DNA from 2 places in the Claveliimonas bilis genome. Region 2 is predicted to be linked to the other one. Evidence: predicted binding sites of a transcription regulator. Region 2 holds the regulator's gene; the other holds the start of a gene.
What was found. Region 2 encodes NrdR, which represses ribonucleotide reductase genes. Its sites were predicted from a motif close to CACAANATNTTGTG; they were not measured.
Positions count from the first base shown of each region.

Region 1: nrdD (anaerobic ribonucleoside-triphosphate reductase) is a predicted target of NrdR. The motif match lies at 5,422-5,435, and genes of this name have one in related genera.

Region 1 is NZ_AP027742.1:2,100,132-2,108,033, forward strand. It holds gene R2J37_RS10270 (DegV family protein) at 1-631, opposite strand, end outside; gene R2J37_RS10275 (spore germination protein) at 758-2,119, opposite strand; gene R2J37_RS10280 (dCTP deaminase/dUTPase family protein) at 2,226-2,741, opposite strand; gene nrdG (anaerobic ribonucleoside-triphosphate reductase activating protein) at 2,737-3,225, opposite strand; gene nrdD (anaerobic ribonucleoside-triphosphate reductase) at 3,228-5,360, opposite strand; gene R2J37_RS10295 (ABC transporter ATP-binding protein) at 5,547-6,320, opposite strand; gene R2J37_RS10300 (ABC transporter permease) at 6,295-7,194, opposite strand; gene R2J37_RS10305 (ABC transporter substrate-binding protein) at 7,240-7,902, opposite strand, start outside.
Region 2 is NZ_AP027742.1:944,071-951,972, forward strand. It holds tRNA gene R2J37_RS04560 (tRNA-Ala) at 1-14, opposite strand, end outside; gene arcC (carbamate kinase) at 188-1,117, shown strand; gene R2J37_RS04570 (ABC transporter ATP-binding protein) at 1,293-2,069, shown strand; gene R2J37_RS04575 (ABC transporter permease) at 2,070-3,287, shown strand; gene R2J37_RS04580 (PRC-barrel domain-containing protein) at 3,333-3,587, shown strand; gene nrdR (transcriptional regulator NrdR) at 3,657-4,118, shown strand; gene truA (tRNA pseudouridine(38-40) synthase TruA) at 4,233-4,967, shown strand; gene xth (exodeoxyribonuclease III) at 5,012-5,764, shown strand; gene R2J37_RS04600 (isochorismatase family protein) at 5,767-6,306, shown strand; gene ymfI (elongation factor P 5-aminopentanone reductase) at 6,332-7,084, opposite strand; gene R2J37_RS04610 (HD domain-containing protein) at 7,273-7,809, shown strand.

The sequences.
Region 1 (7,902 bases), 1.2 Mb from region 2:
TTCTTCCTCTCTCTTTTCCGATAACCTGAAGGGCGCCGTTATTATCCATGTGGATGATGGGCTTGATCTGCACCATAGTTCCAAGGACTGCCGTAGCTTTGGAAACTCTTCCGCCTCTGTGAAGATGATTCAGGTCATCCACTGTTACATTATGGCAGATATGGAGCTTATTTTCCTCTACCCACTTTGCAGTTTCTTCCAATGTCTTTCCGCTTTCCTTCTGCTTTAGCGTCTTATAAAGCAGAAGCGCTTCGCCCAGACAAGCGCAGAGCGTATCGATCACAATAACTTTTGATCCCGGATATTCCTCCATCAGCTCTTCCGCCGCAATTTTCATGCTGTTGCATGTTCCGCTTAAAGCAGAGGAAAAGGCGAGGTGGAGCACATCCTTCCCTTCTTTTACAAAGCCTTCCAGAGCCTCTTTTGCTTCCTCCGGATTCACCTGTGAAGTAACAGCCATTTTCCCTTCTCTGAGTTTCTGAAAAAACTCTTTTGAAGAAAGTCCATCCATATCCTCATAAGTCTGTCCGTCTATTGTATATCGAAGAGGAACAACCGGAACATTTCTCTCTGCCAGCCATTCCTTCGGCAAATCTACCGTACTGTTTACTGTGATCACGTAATCTCTCATTCTTACGACCTCCTAAATCCCGTTTTCATAATCATACCACCTTTTCCACTATTAGGCAAAATTTTTTTCGGAATGCTGTTTCGGAGATCCCTTCACGGTGCCTTTTGAATATTGGCGTCCCTTTTTCTAATTCAATTTCACACGAAGAAAATTTCTTCCTGTAAAAGTCTTGTTAAAACATATCATACAAAGAATAGTCACCGTTCCCAGAGCAAATCCGCCCCAGTTAAACAGAGCTGTTAAAACCAGCAGAATAAGGCGCATAAATTTCAGGGCATAGCCCAGCTCAAAATTAGGCTGGGTATAGTTAGCCACCGCCACGAATGCCATATACAGCATAACTTCCGAGTTAAACCATCCGGACTGTACTGAAAATTCTCCCATAACAATACCTGCAATGACACTTAGAGGTGTACTTAACATACTGGGCGTATTCAATGCTGCCAGACGAAGCCCGTCTATGGCAACCTCTAATATCAAAAGCTGAAACACAAGGGGGATATTGACTGTATCCCTCAGGGCTACAAAATGAAAAACCTCCGGCAGCCAGTTCAGATTCTGCATAAATAAAAGGAATACCGGCGTAAAAAAAACAGTCAGAAATGTGATGATCCCCCGTGAGATTTTTAAGTAAAGCTGTGTGATCAACGGGAAATAGTAATCATTTGCCTCTTCGATGATATCAAGAACAGACGTTGGCAGGATCATGGCAGAAGGTGAATTGTCCACCAAAAGAACGATTTTCCCCTCCAGCAGACAGGCGGCGGCTGTATCCGGACGTTCTGTATATTTAAATTTCGGCATCGGATTGAGTAATTTTCCTCGGAACAGCTGCTCTGTCAGTGTCTGCTGGTTCATACGGAGATCTTTTGTGTGAATATTTTTCAACTCATCTATCAGGCGTGAAAGAAGCTGCTTATCTACCCGGTCAGTCATATAGCAGACTGCCACGTCTGTTCGGGAACTTTCTCCGATATCCAGCATCTGCATCACAAGGTGAGGATCCCGGATCCTCCTCCTCATCAGCGCTGTATTAAATACGATTGTTTCTACAAAGCCATCCCTGGATCCCCGAAGAGATTTATCCTTTTCCGGTTCCCCCACATTTCTGGCCGGGTAAGTTCTGCAGTCGATCACAATACATGCTTCATAGCCGTCAATAAAAAGACAGGTAGTTCCTGACAGAAGATTTCGGAACACCTGATCAAATTCTCCTATGATATCAACTTCTACATAAGGCACATGCTGTTTTACAAATCCTGTGGCACTTGCAGGCATATTCTCCTTCGTCACTCCAAGAAAGGAATCCATAATCTTCAGCATCGCCTCGTCTTTCATAAATCCGTCAATAAAGAAAAAGGCAGCTTCCCTTCCTCCAATCATAAGATCTCGTTGTATCAGATCAAAACTGTCCTGAATCGGCAGGATCTGATTCATATATGCGACATTCTCCTTTACTGAGGCAGTCACAATTCTTGTATCCGGCATAATCTTATTTCCTCCATATCCTTATACGATATGTTTAATTTGCCCTGATCTGCCGGAAATATGCAAAAAGAGACAGGGTAATTTTCACCCTGCCTCCTTTTAACTTCTATTTCCCGGTTGTACTGCCGAACCCTCCGTTTCGCACCGCATCTGCGTCATCGTCGACTGTAATGCCGTATTCTACAAAAATCCCCTGCATAAATCCTGTCCCGGCCGCTATTTCAATGGTTTTCCCTTCGTTTGTATCATTTGTGATCTTGGAAAAAATATGGCCTTCATTATCAGAGTAAAAATAATCACTGTCTATGATCCCAACGGTATTATTCAACTGAAGCCGGTATTTAAAACCAAGTCCGCTTCTCGGATAGCATTTCAGCACCCAGTTCTCTTCCATTTCCACGCGGATCCCGGTAGGAATCTTTACAGTTTCACCCGGTGCGATCGTCAGAGAAACGGGTGCAAAAAAATCATAACCCGCTGATCCTGATGTCGCTCTCTTCGGAAGCTTTATTTCCTCATATATTTCGCGGATCTTCTCCTTATCTGTCTCACCAAACGTATCCTTCCATCCTTCTGTAAACTGTTCCAGGCTTACTTTATGAAATTTAGCAATTCTCTTAATCATGTAAAACAATTTCTCCTATCTGCAGTGTTTTTGGCACATCGATCACCATCTGATTTGCGCTCCCTTTCCAGTGAAGGGTATTGTCCTTTTTCTCTTCCTGAAATTCTCCATCTACAAGAACATCCAGATACTTTGCAATCTCCAGATCCTTTACTTCCTTCCAGAGACTTCCTGTATAAAGCCAGATTGTTTTGTTCGGATATTTTTCCCGTATCTCTTTTGCCAGCGCAGTGACCTGCCGGACATTCGCTTCATGAAGAGGATCTCCGCCGGAAAATGTAATGCCGCTTACATAGTCCTTATCAAGTTCATCGAAAATCTCCTGCTTTGCCTCCTCGTCAAAAGGAAGTCCTCCTTCCGGATCCCATGTAATGGGATTATGGCAGCCCGGACAGCCATGAGCACATCCTGCCACCCATAATACTACCCTAAGTCCGTCCCCATTGAGCATATCGTCTTTCGTAATATTATGATATCTCATTCCTACATACTTTTCCTTTCTGCAATTTCGGCCATTTTCGCCTCATTCAGTCTGGTATCTCCCTTCACTCTGGAATAGGAAAGGTAACCGTTCATACGGTCGATCTTCGTCAGATTTTTACTGCCGCATACCGGACATACATCCATAGAAAGCTCCTCATGTCCGCAATCATCACAGTAAGCAAGGGAAAGGTTGACTCCCTCGTAGTATCCTTTTGCCATAGCGCGCCGCACCAAGGATTTGATCGCTTCTTTATTATAATTAACCGGATATTTCACATACTGGATCTTTCCGCCGTTGCTTAAATCCCAGAATCTTCCCTCCAGGTCCTGTTTCTGAATGGGAGTAATATCCTCGCTGACATGGCAATGGAAACTGTTGCTCACATACTCTCTGTCCGACACGTTTTCAATGATCCCATACTTCTTGCGGAACTGTTGCACCTGAACGCCGCACAGATTTTCTGCCGGAGTTCCGTAAATGGCATAGAGCCTTCCATCTTCCTTTTTAAATTCTGCAATCTTCTCATTAATATAGCGAAGTGTCTCCAGGGCAAACTCTCCGTCCTCTACCAGAGACTTCTTATTATGAAGCTGCTGAAGTTCATTCAGAGCCGTAATCCCAAAGGATGCTGTAGCAGACTTCAAAAGAGGTTTGATCTTATCGTAAAGTCCAAGATGTCCGCCGTAAAATCCTCCTTCACAGTAAGCCAGAGGATTGGTGGATGCTTTCATCTCGCCCAGATAATCATAGGTTCTCAAGTGAAGCTGGCGGATCAGATTCAGATAATAGTCCAGCACCTGATAAAAGTCTTTGCTCTCCTGTTTTGCCTTTGCATAGATCATAGGCAGATGTAGGCTGATCGCTCCGATATTGAACCGTCCCACAAATACCGGCTGATCGTTTTCGTCTGCCGGCTCCATTCCGCCTCTTTCATACCACGGAGACAAAAATGCGCGGCATCCCATAGGACTTATGATCTTTCCATATTTCTTATAAATCCCCGCCACATACCCATCTCCGGTAAGGCTTAGCCAATCCGGGTACATGGTTTTAGCGGAACAGTCGATTCCCGCCTCAAAGACATCTTCCATCGGGCCTCCCGGTCCGTGAAGATTCTCATCATACAGGAAAACGATCTTCGGGAAAAGGACAGGCTTTTTATGTCCTTCCTTCCCCTGTCCGTTCTTCCTGACTTCCAGCATTTTCATTGTCACCAGCTTGCCGTATTTGCTCGGTACTGTTCCGGCTGTCACTGTGATAAAAGGATAGTCTCCCCTGCTGGATGAAACGGAATTAAACTTGTATTCCCATCCCTGGAATCCCTGTTCCATCTCCTTTTCCAGATCTGCCCATGCTACCTTCTGCACAGTTTCTTCATCCAGTCCCAGATCACGGTATTTTCGGATCAGCTTTTTGTGGGATTTCTCTGCAAATGGTTCCAGGATCTCATCTACACTCGGCACAGTAAAACCGCCGTACTGCTGGCTTGCCGCACTTAGAACAATATCGCCGATCACATCAAACGCAGTGTCCAACGTCTTAGGCTCATTATACCAGAGATTTCCCATCTCAAAGCCTCCTGTCAGCACTGATTTCACATCGAAAAGACAGCAGTTCATAGTATCTCTTCTTGCAGACATATCATGGATATAAATATATCCGTCACGGATCGCCTGAATCTCCTCCACTGTCAGGAAAAATTTCTTATAAAGTTCTTTGTTCAGTTCATTAAAGATCAGACTTCTTTTGGTGGACACAAGAGCGCTGTCCGTATTGCTGTTTTCCTTGTCTCCGATGTACATGATAGACTGGCTTTTCTTATATACATCATCCAGCATCTGCACAAAATCCTGCTTGTAGTTACGATAATCGCGATAGCTTTTTGCCACCACCGGGTTCACTTTCTCCAACGCGCCCTCCACCACGTTATGCATTTCCGCAATGGGAATTTCCGTGATGTCCATGTCGTCCACTTTTTCTTCTACAAATTTGCAGATAAACCCCAGTTCTTCATCTGTAAATTTGATAAGGGCACGATAGGCTGACTTATTTACTGCAACCACTACCTTCTGTACATTAAACGCTTCCTTCGTCCCGTCTTTTTTGATTACTTTTACATCTTTTTTTACCATATGATGCCAGTCTCCTCCACTTCGTCGCTCTCTATATTTAGTATCATTCATCTTTTTTATTCACTATATAGTGTATAAATTTGCTTTATTAAGTTTATCACCTGTCCTATGTTCCGTCAACGGTATACGGCCTGAAATTTTTCACAAAAAAAGAACCCTGACGGGTTCTTAATTTTGGATGATTCTCTAGTTGCCGCATTCTATGCTGATTTCGTTAAACTGCTTCAATATTTCATCTACAGACATCGCCTTTTTTTCCTCACCTTTCAGGTCAAGTACAGCCTCGCCCTGATGCATCATCAAAAGACGGTCTCCATACTCTACCGCATAGCGGAGATTGTGAGTTACCATGATCGTAGTCAGTTTCTTCTCTTTTACGATTTTGTCTGTCAGCTCCATGATCAGCTCTGCCGTCTTAGGATCCAGAGCCGCCGTATGTTCATCCAGAATAAGAAATTCTATAGGAGTCATCGTAGACATCAAAAGAGCCATCGCCTGTCTCTGGCCTCCGGACAGCGCTCCCACCTTAATATCCAGCTTATCCTCCAAACCAAGTCCCAGCTGGCTTAAAAGTTCTTTATAATAGGAAATTCTCGCCTTATTGGTCCCCCGTCCGAATCCATACACCTTTCCTTTATTATCCGCCAATGCCATATTCTCCAGAATCGTCATGGAAGGACAGGTCCCCATGGCAGGATTCTGATACACCCTTCCGATCCTTCGGTTTCGTTTGTATTCTTTCTCTTTAGTAATGTCAGAGCCGTTCATAAAAATCTGGCCGGCCTCTACCGGAATGCTTCCGCAGATAATATTCAGCATAGACGTTTTTCCGGAACCGTTGCTCCCGATTACGGAGACAAATTCTCCTTCTTCTATGGACAGGTTAAACCCGTGGAACAGACACATTTCATTGACTGTACCGGGATTATAGTATTTATGAATGTCTTTGAGTTCCAGCATCCGGTTTCACCTTCTTTCTTCTTTCCATACTGATAATCAAAATTACCAGGAATAAAACTGCTGTGATCAATTTCATTGCCTGTGGTTCAAAGTTGCGGATAGCGACAGCCACACAGGCTTTATATATGACAGAGCCGATCAAAACAGCTGTAGTAGCCTTCATAACAGTAAGCTTTTTAAAGATACTTGTTCCGATAATAACACTCGCCAATCCGATCACGATCGCCCCGGTTCCCATTGAAATCTCAAACACTCTCTCCTCCTGGCAGAATGCGCTTCCCGCCAGAGCTACAAGGCCATTGGCGATGGCAAGGCCTACGATTTTCACATTGCCCTGATCCTTGGCCAGAGAAGTTACCAACACATCATTGTCACCCACCGCCCGCAGAAGATAGCCGGACTTTGTTTTCAAATAAAGATCCAGAAGGATCTTGCTGATCGCTGCCAGAACAAGAGCCAGGATCAGCGTTATATAGCTTTGCAGGGCTTCCGGCATGATTCCCTGGATCCAGTCATTTTTAAAGATACTGTCCTGGGAAAACAACGGTACATTGGAAGTTCCCGCTATATACAAATTGATAGTCCAAAGAGCCGTCATCATAATAATTCCCGATAACAAATCTCTTACTTTCCCCTTCACATGGATCAGCCCGGTGCAGACCCCTGCCAAAGCTCCTGCCAGAAAGGCTGCTAAAAGAGAGAGATAAGGATTTATCCCCTTTGTAATAAGAAGAGCGGTCACCGCTCCGCCAAGCGGAAAGCTTCCATCTACCGTAAGATCCGGAAAATCCAGTATCTTGTATGTGATATAAACCCCAAGAGCAAGTATGCCATATATCAACCCCTGCTCAAAAATAGTTACAACAAAATCCATGAATCATGCCTCACCTTCTGTTATTTCCTCTGCAGATACGTCTCTTTATTCCGCCTCTGCCTCAGAGATCGTATCAAAGCTTTCTACTGCTGTTCCTGCCAGCTCCTCCGGTACAGTAATTCCAAGATTTTCCGCTACCTTTGTATTTACGTAAAATCCGGGCTCTGTAATCGTTTCATAAGGAAGTTCTGACGCCTCTGCCTCTCCTTTGAGCACCTTTGCCGCCATCTGTCCTGTCTGCTTTCCAAGCGCAATATAATCCAATCCTTCTGCTGCAAGGCAGCCGATCTTTACCTGCTCGATCTCGCTTCCGAAAATCGGGATTCCCTTTTCATTCGCCTTTTCCAGAATAGTCGGCAGGGACGCAACCACTGTATTGTCTGTCAGATTTGTAATGCAGTCTACCTGGCTTAATAAATCATCTGCCGCAAGAGAAATATCCGCTGTTGCCGTGATCCCTTTTTCCACAATCTCAAAATCGTAATCTCCTGCAAGTTCTTTATATGTTTCCAGCGCTGAAATAGAGTTGGCCTCACTTGTAGTATACATGATGCCGATCTTCTGGCCATCAGGGAGCATAGTCCGGATCATCTCAAGCTGTGCTTTAATCGGCAGTTCGTCAGATGTTCCTGTCACATTTCCTACCGGATTTCCTTCTTCATCTGCAAGTTCTGCCGCCACCGGATCTGTTACTGCTGTATAAATAAC
Region 2 (7,902 bases):
TGCGCTAATACCCCATAAGAAAAGTATAGCATGACTGTGAGAAAAATCAAGGCTGAATGATTATGAAAATCTTACGGGAAAAAGGAATAGAAGTTGCAATTTTACATGAAAAATAATATAATTCTCTTATATTTCAACAGTTATTCCAACAGTGAAAAATACGTGGAAATTCAAAGGAGACACATATATGAAGAAACGAGTTGTAGTTGCCCTGGGACATCGGGCGCTGGGAACCACATTGCCAGAACAAAAAGAGGCGGTAAAGCATACTGCCAAAGCAATTGCCGGACTGGTGGAGGAAGGATATCAGGTTGCGATCACGCACAGCAATGCCCCGCAGGTGGGGATGATCCATACTGCAATGAACGAATTTGGAAAGGTGCATCAGGATTATACTCCGGCTCCAATGTCTGTCTGCTCAGCCATGAGCCAGGGGTATATTGGGTACGACTTACAAAATGCCATCCGGGAAGAGTTGTTGAACCGGGGGATTTATCGCACAGTCAGCACAATCCTTACACAGGTGATTGTTGATCCCTATGATGAAGCGTTCTATACTCCTACAAAAGTACTGGGGCGTTATATGACGAAAGAAGAAGCGGAAGAGGAGAAAAAGAAAGGAAACTATGTGGTGGAAGAGCCGGGCAAAGGTTTCCGCCGGGTCGTTTCAGCACCCAACCCGGTAAAGATCGTAGAGATTGATGCAATAAAAACATTAATTGATGCCGGACAGTTGGTCATTGCATGCGGCGGAGGCGGAATCCCTGTAATGCAGCTGGATCATCGTCTGAAAGGAGCAAGTGCCGTCATTGAAAAAGACCTGGCAGCAGGCAAGTTGGCAGAAGAGATTGACGCGGATGAGCTGATCATTCTCACAAGTGTAGAGAAAGTAAGAATTAATCTTGATACGCCAAATGAGTCAGAGATCGGATGCATTTCCGTGGCAGAAGCAAAACAATATATGGCAGAAGGGCATTTTGGCAAACATAATATGCTGCCGAAATTCCGGGCTTCTGTGGAATTTATTGAAAAGCGGGAAGGAAGGATCGCCCTGATTACTTCTCTGGAAAAACTGAAAGACGGACTGCGGGGAAGAACAGGAACGATCATAAAATAAGAGTACCTGGTTTGAGAAAATAAAAAACAAAAGAAAACACCCTGTCAGAATGCGGAAATTGCAGATGGCAGAGTGTTTTTTTATTAACAGAATACATTTTTCTATTGACAAATTTCTCGGGGGAGGGTATATACTTGTATTAAGTCAGTGACACAATAGAGGGAGGAGAGCAGACATGGTTGAGATTAAGAATCTGACAAAAATTTATAAGCTGAACAAGAAACAGATGGCGGAATCTCATACAAAAGATCCGTATAAAAGAGCGGTGGACGGTTTAAGTCTCACTGCAAAGCCGGGAGAAATATATGGTCTCCTGGGTCCGAATGGGGCAGGGAAAACGACAACCCTGCGTTGTATTTCAACGATCATTAAACCCACAGAGGGGCAGATTTATGTAGATGGGCATGAGGTTCAGGAGGAGCCGGAGGAGGTACAGAGGCGTATCGGTTTCCTGACAAGTGATATTAAACTGGACGAGCAGTTTGACCCGGATTATATGTTCCGGTTTTTCGGAAGACTCCATAAGGTGCCGGAAGACATGCTGGAAAAGAGAAGACAGGAACTTTTCTCTTATTTTGGAATTGAAGAGTTTGCTCATAAGAGGATCAAAGAGCTGTCCACCGGTATGAAACAGAAAGCTGCCATTGCAGTAAGTCTGGTACATGATCCGGATATCGTTATTTTTGACGAGCCTACAAACGGTCTTGATATTGTGACTGCCAGAGGCGTGACAGATTATCTGAAGAAATTGAAGGAAGAAGGAAAATTAGTGATCATTTCTACGCATATTATGTCAGAAGCAGAAAAGCTTTGTGACCGCATCGGCATGATCATTGATGGAAAGAAAGAAGCGGAGGGGACGCTTCATGAACTCCTTTCCTGCACGGGAGCCCATGATCTTGAAGACGCGTTCTTTCAATTGTATACAGCAGCAGGGAAGGGGGAGATGTAGATGAACGGCATAAAACAGATTTTCGGAAAAGAGATGGCGAGAATTTTTAAAGACCGGAAAATGGTATTTTCTGTCTTTCTGCTGCCGGTTCTTATCATGGTAGTGATTCTTACGATCATCAGTAATCTTGCAGAGAATATGGAAGAGGATCTGGAAGAACATCAGGAAATTGTCTATATTCAGAATCAGCCGGAAACTTTTCAGGTGTTTTTAGAGTCAGGCGAGTATGATTACGATCTGAAAGAGGTGAAAAATGACGGACAAAGAAAGCAGGCAGAAGATGAAATCCTGCAGGGAACGGCCGATCTAATTATTGAATTTCCGGAAAATTTTGATTCTGCGATCAGTCAGTACGAGTCGGGAGATGAGATTCCACAGATCAAGACTTACTATAATCCATCAGAAGATTATTCCGCACAGGCTTACCAGGAGATTTCAGGAGGAACTCTGGAAGCTTACCGTCAGGTGCTTCTGGCAGGAAGAATGGGAAATGCGGAGGCAACTATAGTATTCACCGTAAATTCAGACAATGACAGGATGGAAATACAGGATGAGGATAAAGCAAGCGGAAAAGCCCTTGGGCTGATGCTTCCTTACTTTATTACAATACTGCTGTTTGCAGGAGCTATGGGAATCGGTGCAGATATGATTGCCGGTGAAAAAGAGCGGGGAACTATGGCGAGCCTTTTGGTCGCTCCTATCAAGCGGACTTCTATTGTACTTGGAAAAGTATTTGCCCTTATGGTAATATCGGGGATTTCTTCCCTGATCTATGTAGCAGTAATGGTTATCTGCATGCCGCTGATGATGAGATCCATGACAGGAACAAGCGGCGGAAGCCTGAATCTGCAGATGGATGTGGAACAGACGGTTATGCTGGCTCTTCTCCTTGTTGCAATCGCATTTTTATATGCAGCTATTGTAGCGCTTATTTCCGTATTTGCGAAGACAACAAAAGAGGCAACCAGCTATATTACGCCGGTTTATATGCTTGTCCTTGTAATCGGACTTCTCACTATGTTCCAGACCGGAACGCCGGATCCTTCCAGGTATTACATTCCGATCTACAACAGTGCACTGGCGCTGCAGGGAATCCTGGCAAAAGACATTACGGTGATGCAGTATATAGTAACGCTGGCGGAAACACTGGTTGTAGGAGGAGTACTTACAGCTTGTATTGCCCGTGCCTTTAAAAGTGAAAAAGTGATGGCGCCTTAACACCTATTTGCCTTTTTTGCATAAAATAGCAGAAGAGGTGATAAAATGCGGCTTTGCGACTTTCAGCAAAAGGAAGTGATCAATGCATGCGACTGCAGAAAGTTAGGGTATGTGGCGGATCTTGTCTTTGATGAATGCAGCGGATGTATAGAATCCATTATTGTCCCCAAAGGGGGGAAATTGTGCGGATGGTTTGGAGACGGCGGGGAATATGTAATTCCGTTTTGCTGCATCCAGAAAATCGGTCCGGATATTATTCTGGTAGAAGTACATGAAGAAAAACACCACAGACAAAAGTAAAAAAATTGACAATTTCTATTCGGGGGTTATATACTGGAGATATAATCAGAAGAAAGGACGTAAGCCAAGATGAAATGCCCATATTGCAGCCATCCGGATACCAGAGTGATCGATTCCAGACCGGCGGAGGACGGAAATTCCATTCGCAGAAGACGTTCCTGCGACGTCTGCGGAAAACGGTTCACTACATATGAAAAAGTCGAAACGATCCCTCTGATCATCATTAAGAAGGATAATAACAGAGAGCAGTATAACCGCGGGAAAATAGAATCGGGAGTACTTCGTGCCTGCTATAAACGGCCGGTTTCAGCAGAAGAGATACAGAAATGTATCGATCACATTGAAACAGAAATTTTCAGCCTTGAGGAAAAAGAAATTCCCAGCAGCACGATTGGAGAGATCGTAATGGATGAGCTGAAAAAACTGGATGAAGTGGCCTATGTCAGATTCGCTTCCGTATATCGTGAATTTAAAGATGTCAACACATTCATGGATGAAATAAAGAAAATTCTGGATCGGGGAAATGCTTAAGAAATGAATTGCGTATCCCCGGGGAAAGTGATAAGATAAAAGAAGAAGCATGAAATGGCTTCTTCTTTTGTTATAAAAATTTCAATGGAAATTCAGATAGATTGGGTGAGTGATATGAGAAACTATAAGCTGACGATTGCCTATGACGGCAGCCGTTACCAGGGATGGCAGCGGCAGGCGACCACAGACAATACGATCCAGTATATCATAGAGTGGAGCCTTGGAAAAATTGTGGGATACCGGGTTCAGGTGGACGGATCCGGGAGGACAGACAGCGGCGTACACGCCAGAGGACAGGTGGCCAGTGTAAAGTTGTCAGGACTCTACGATCCGGAAGAATTGAAGGAATCTCTGAATCGCTATCTGCCGGAAGATATCCGTATCTTGAAAGTAGAGCTGGTGAAAAACAATTTCCACGCCCGAAAAAGCGCAAAGGGAAAAAAGTATGAATACTATATTGACTGCAGGGAGAAGCCGGATGTATTTTCCCGCAGATATTGTTATCATTATCCCGAAAAACTGGATATAGAGGCAATGAGAGATGCGACAAAATATCTGATCGGTGTCAAGAATTTTGTCAGTTTTACAGATAATAAAGATACAAATGATACCGTACGTAAAATTTATAATATCAAGATCGTACGTTCCGGAGAAAAGGTGCGGATTACCTACTATGGTTCGGGATTTTTGTATCATATGGTGCGGATCCTGACAGGAACGCTGCTGGAAGTGGGGACAGGCAGGAGAGATGCATCCAAGCTTCCGGTAGTGATCGCAGCGGAGGACAGAAGTCTTGCCGGATTCCTTGCTCCGGCCAGGGGATTGTTTTTAAGAAAAGTATATTATTAACTGCCGCCTGCCACAGGCAGATACGACAGAAGGGAGAACAAAAGATGAAATTTGTTTCATGGAATGTAAATGGGATCCGCGCGTGTGTGCAGAAAGGCTTCATGGATTTTTTTAAAGAAGCGGACGCAGATATTTTCTGTATACAGGAGACAAAAATGCAGGAGGGACAGCTTGTCCTTGAAACACCGGGATATCACCAGTATTGGAACTATGCGGTGAAGAAGGGGTATTCCGGCACAGCGGTATTTACCAGGGAGGAACCCATTTCTGTATCCTATGGAATCGGAATAGAAGAGCACGATCAGGAAGGCCGGGTAATCACTCTGGAGTTTCCTGACTACTATTTTATTACGGTATATACTCCCAATTCACAGAATGAGCTGGCCAGGCTGCCGTATCGGATGCATTGGGAAGAAGATTTCCTGGCTTATCTGAAGAAGCTGGAAGAGAAAAAGCCGGTTGTTTTCTGTGGAGATCTGAATGTGGCTCATAAGGAGATCGATCTGAAAAATCCTAAGACAAACCGAAAGAATGCAGGTTTTACTGACGAGGAGAGGGAGAAATTTACCGCCCTTCTGGATGCAGGATTCATTGATACCTTCCGTTATTTTTATCCGGATCAGGAGGGTATTTATTCCTGGTGGTCCTACCGGTTTAAAGCAAGAGAGAAGAATGCAGGGTGGCGCATTGACTATTTCTGTGTGTCTGCATGCCTGGAAAACCGTTTGAAAAGTGCGGAAATATTGACGGATATCATGGGCTCGGATCACTGCCCGGTTGTATTGGAGATGGAGTAGATATGAAAATAGAACGCGAACATACAGCAGCAATTGTAATTGATTACCAGGAAAAACTGGTTCCGGCAATGTCGGGAAAAGAAGGTCTCATCGAAAATTCATCGATCCTTCTTGCAGGACTTTGCACTTTGGATGTGCCTGTATTTCTGACCCAGCAGTATACCAGGGGGCTGGGTACGACTGTAAAGGAGATCAGGGAGGCTGCCCGGACAGAGGAATTTGTGGAGAAGATCCGCTTCAGCGCTTATGAAGATGTTCTAAAAGAATGTCCGTCCATACAGGAGAAGAAATATATTATCCTGTGCGGAATAGAGGCCCATATTTGTGTGCTGCAGACTTTGATCGATCTGCGCGCGCACGGATATATTCCGGTTCTTGTGACAGACTGCATTTCCAGCAGAAAAGATACAGACAAAGAGATGGCGATTCTGCGCGCACAGGAGGAAGGAGCTGTGCTGACAACATATGAAGCCCTGCTTTTTGAGCTTCTCGGTGCTGCAGGCACAGAGGAGAGTAAAAAGATCCAGAGGCTGGTAAAATAAAGAGAAGAAAAGGGAGGGTATATCATCAGATATACCCTCCGTCTATTCCTATGATCTGTCCGGTGAGATAATCGGGAGCTTGGGAAAGATCCCAGACAAGCCGGGCGACTTCTTCAGGGCGGCCGAATCTGCCGGAAGGGATATCTTCTTCCAGCGCCTGCCGTTCCCTGGCGTCCAACTGGCTGTTCATGGCAGTATCAATGACGCCGCATGCGACAGCGTTTACCTGAATGTTGCTGGGGGCCAGCTCTTTTGCCAGCGCCCGTGTCAGACCGTGCACTCCTGATTTGGAAGCGGAATAGGCAGCTTCGCAGGAAGCGCCGCTGGTTCCCCACATGGAAGAAATATTGATGATCCGACCCTGTTTTCTTGTTATCATAGGGGGAACGGCACTGCGGCAGCAATAAAATACAGAAGAAAGATTTGTGTTGATAATATCCTGCCACTGCTGATCAGTCATATCCGTGAGAAGCCCGATGTGGGCGATGCCGGCGTTGTTGATGAGAACATCCAGGCAGGGACATATCTGATAAATTGCATCAAAAATCTGCCGCACATCTTCGGGGTTCCCCACATCACCGGGGAGAATCGTGCAGCTTCCGGGAGTTTCGCTTTGGATCTTCTTTTCTACTTCCTGAAGCTCCAGGAAAGAGCGGCGGCAGTTGAGAAAAATATGCCATCCCATACGGGCAAAAAGAAGGGCGCATGCTCTTCCGATGCCGCGGGAAGCCCCGGTAATCAACACAAAATGTTCGGCAGAAGAAGTGTATGTTTTCATATGACAGCTCCTTTTTGAAAAAATCAGAAGGGCAGCAGAAGGATCTGCTGTCCAATATATAACATAGTAACACATTTTGACGGGAAATTCATCTGATTGCAGGTCATTTATGCGTTGCTATTTATCAGTACAGGTGCTATGATGTAGGCATGTAAAGTGGATTCAGAGGATGAAAAAGAGGTATGAATATGATAGAGCGGGCAATTCAATTTGCGACAAAGGCGCATGAGGGACAGCTAAGGAAAGGCACAAGACGTCCTTATATCGTCCATCCGATTGAAGTGGGAGAAATCGTGGCAGGAATGACGAAGGATGAAGAAATTATCAGCGCTGCAGTGCTGCATGATACCATAGAGGATTGTGAGGGGGTCACGGCAGATGTCCTGGCGCTGGAATTTTCCCCCAGAGTAGCCGGTATGGTGCTGGGGGAGAGCGAAGATAAATCAAAGACATGGATGGAAAGGAAAAGCGCAACCATCCATTCAATCGGACAGGCCCCAAGAGAGGTGCAGATGATCGCTCTGGCAGATAAACTGTCAAATATGAGAGACATTGACAGGGATTACCCTAAAGTCGGGGAAGACCTTTGGAACCGTTTTCGCATGAAAGATAAAAAGATGATCGGCTGGTATTACAAAGGAATAAGAGATGCGCTCCAGTCTGTGTTTGCGGAGGAAGCTGCATTTCAGGAATACTGTGCGTTGATTGAAAAGAATTTTGAATGATTTTAAGGGAACATGGCAGTGTGCAAAGAAGTGATGCGGTTTAGGCTGCGTCTTTCTTTGCGTATTGATGTGAAAGGCAAGATATGCCGGGAA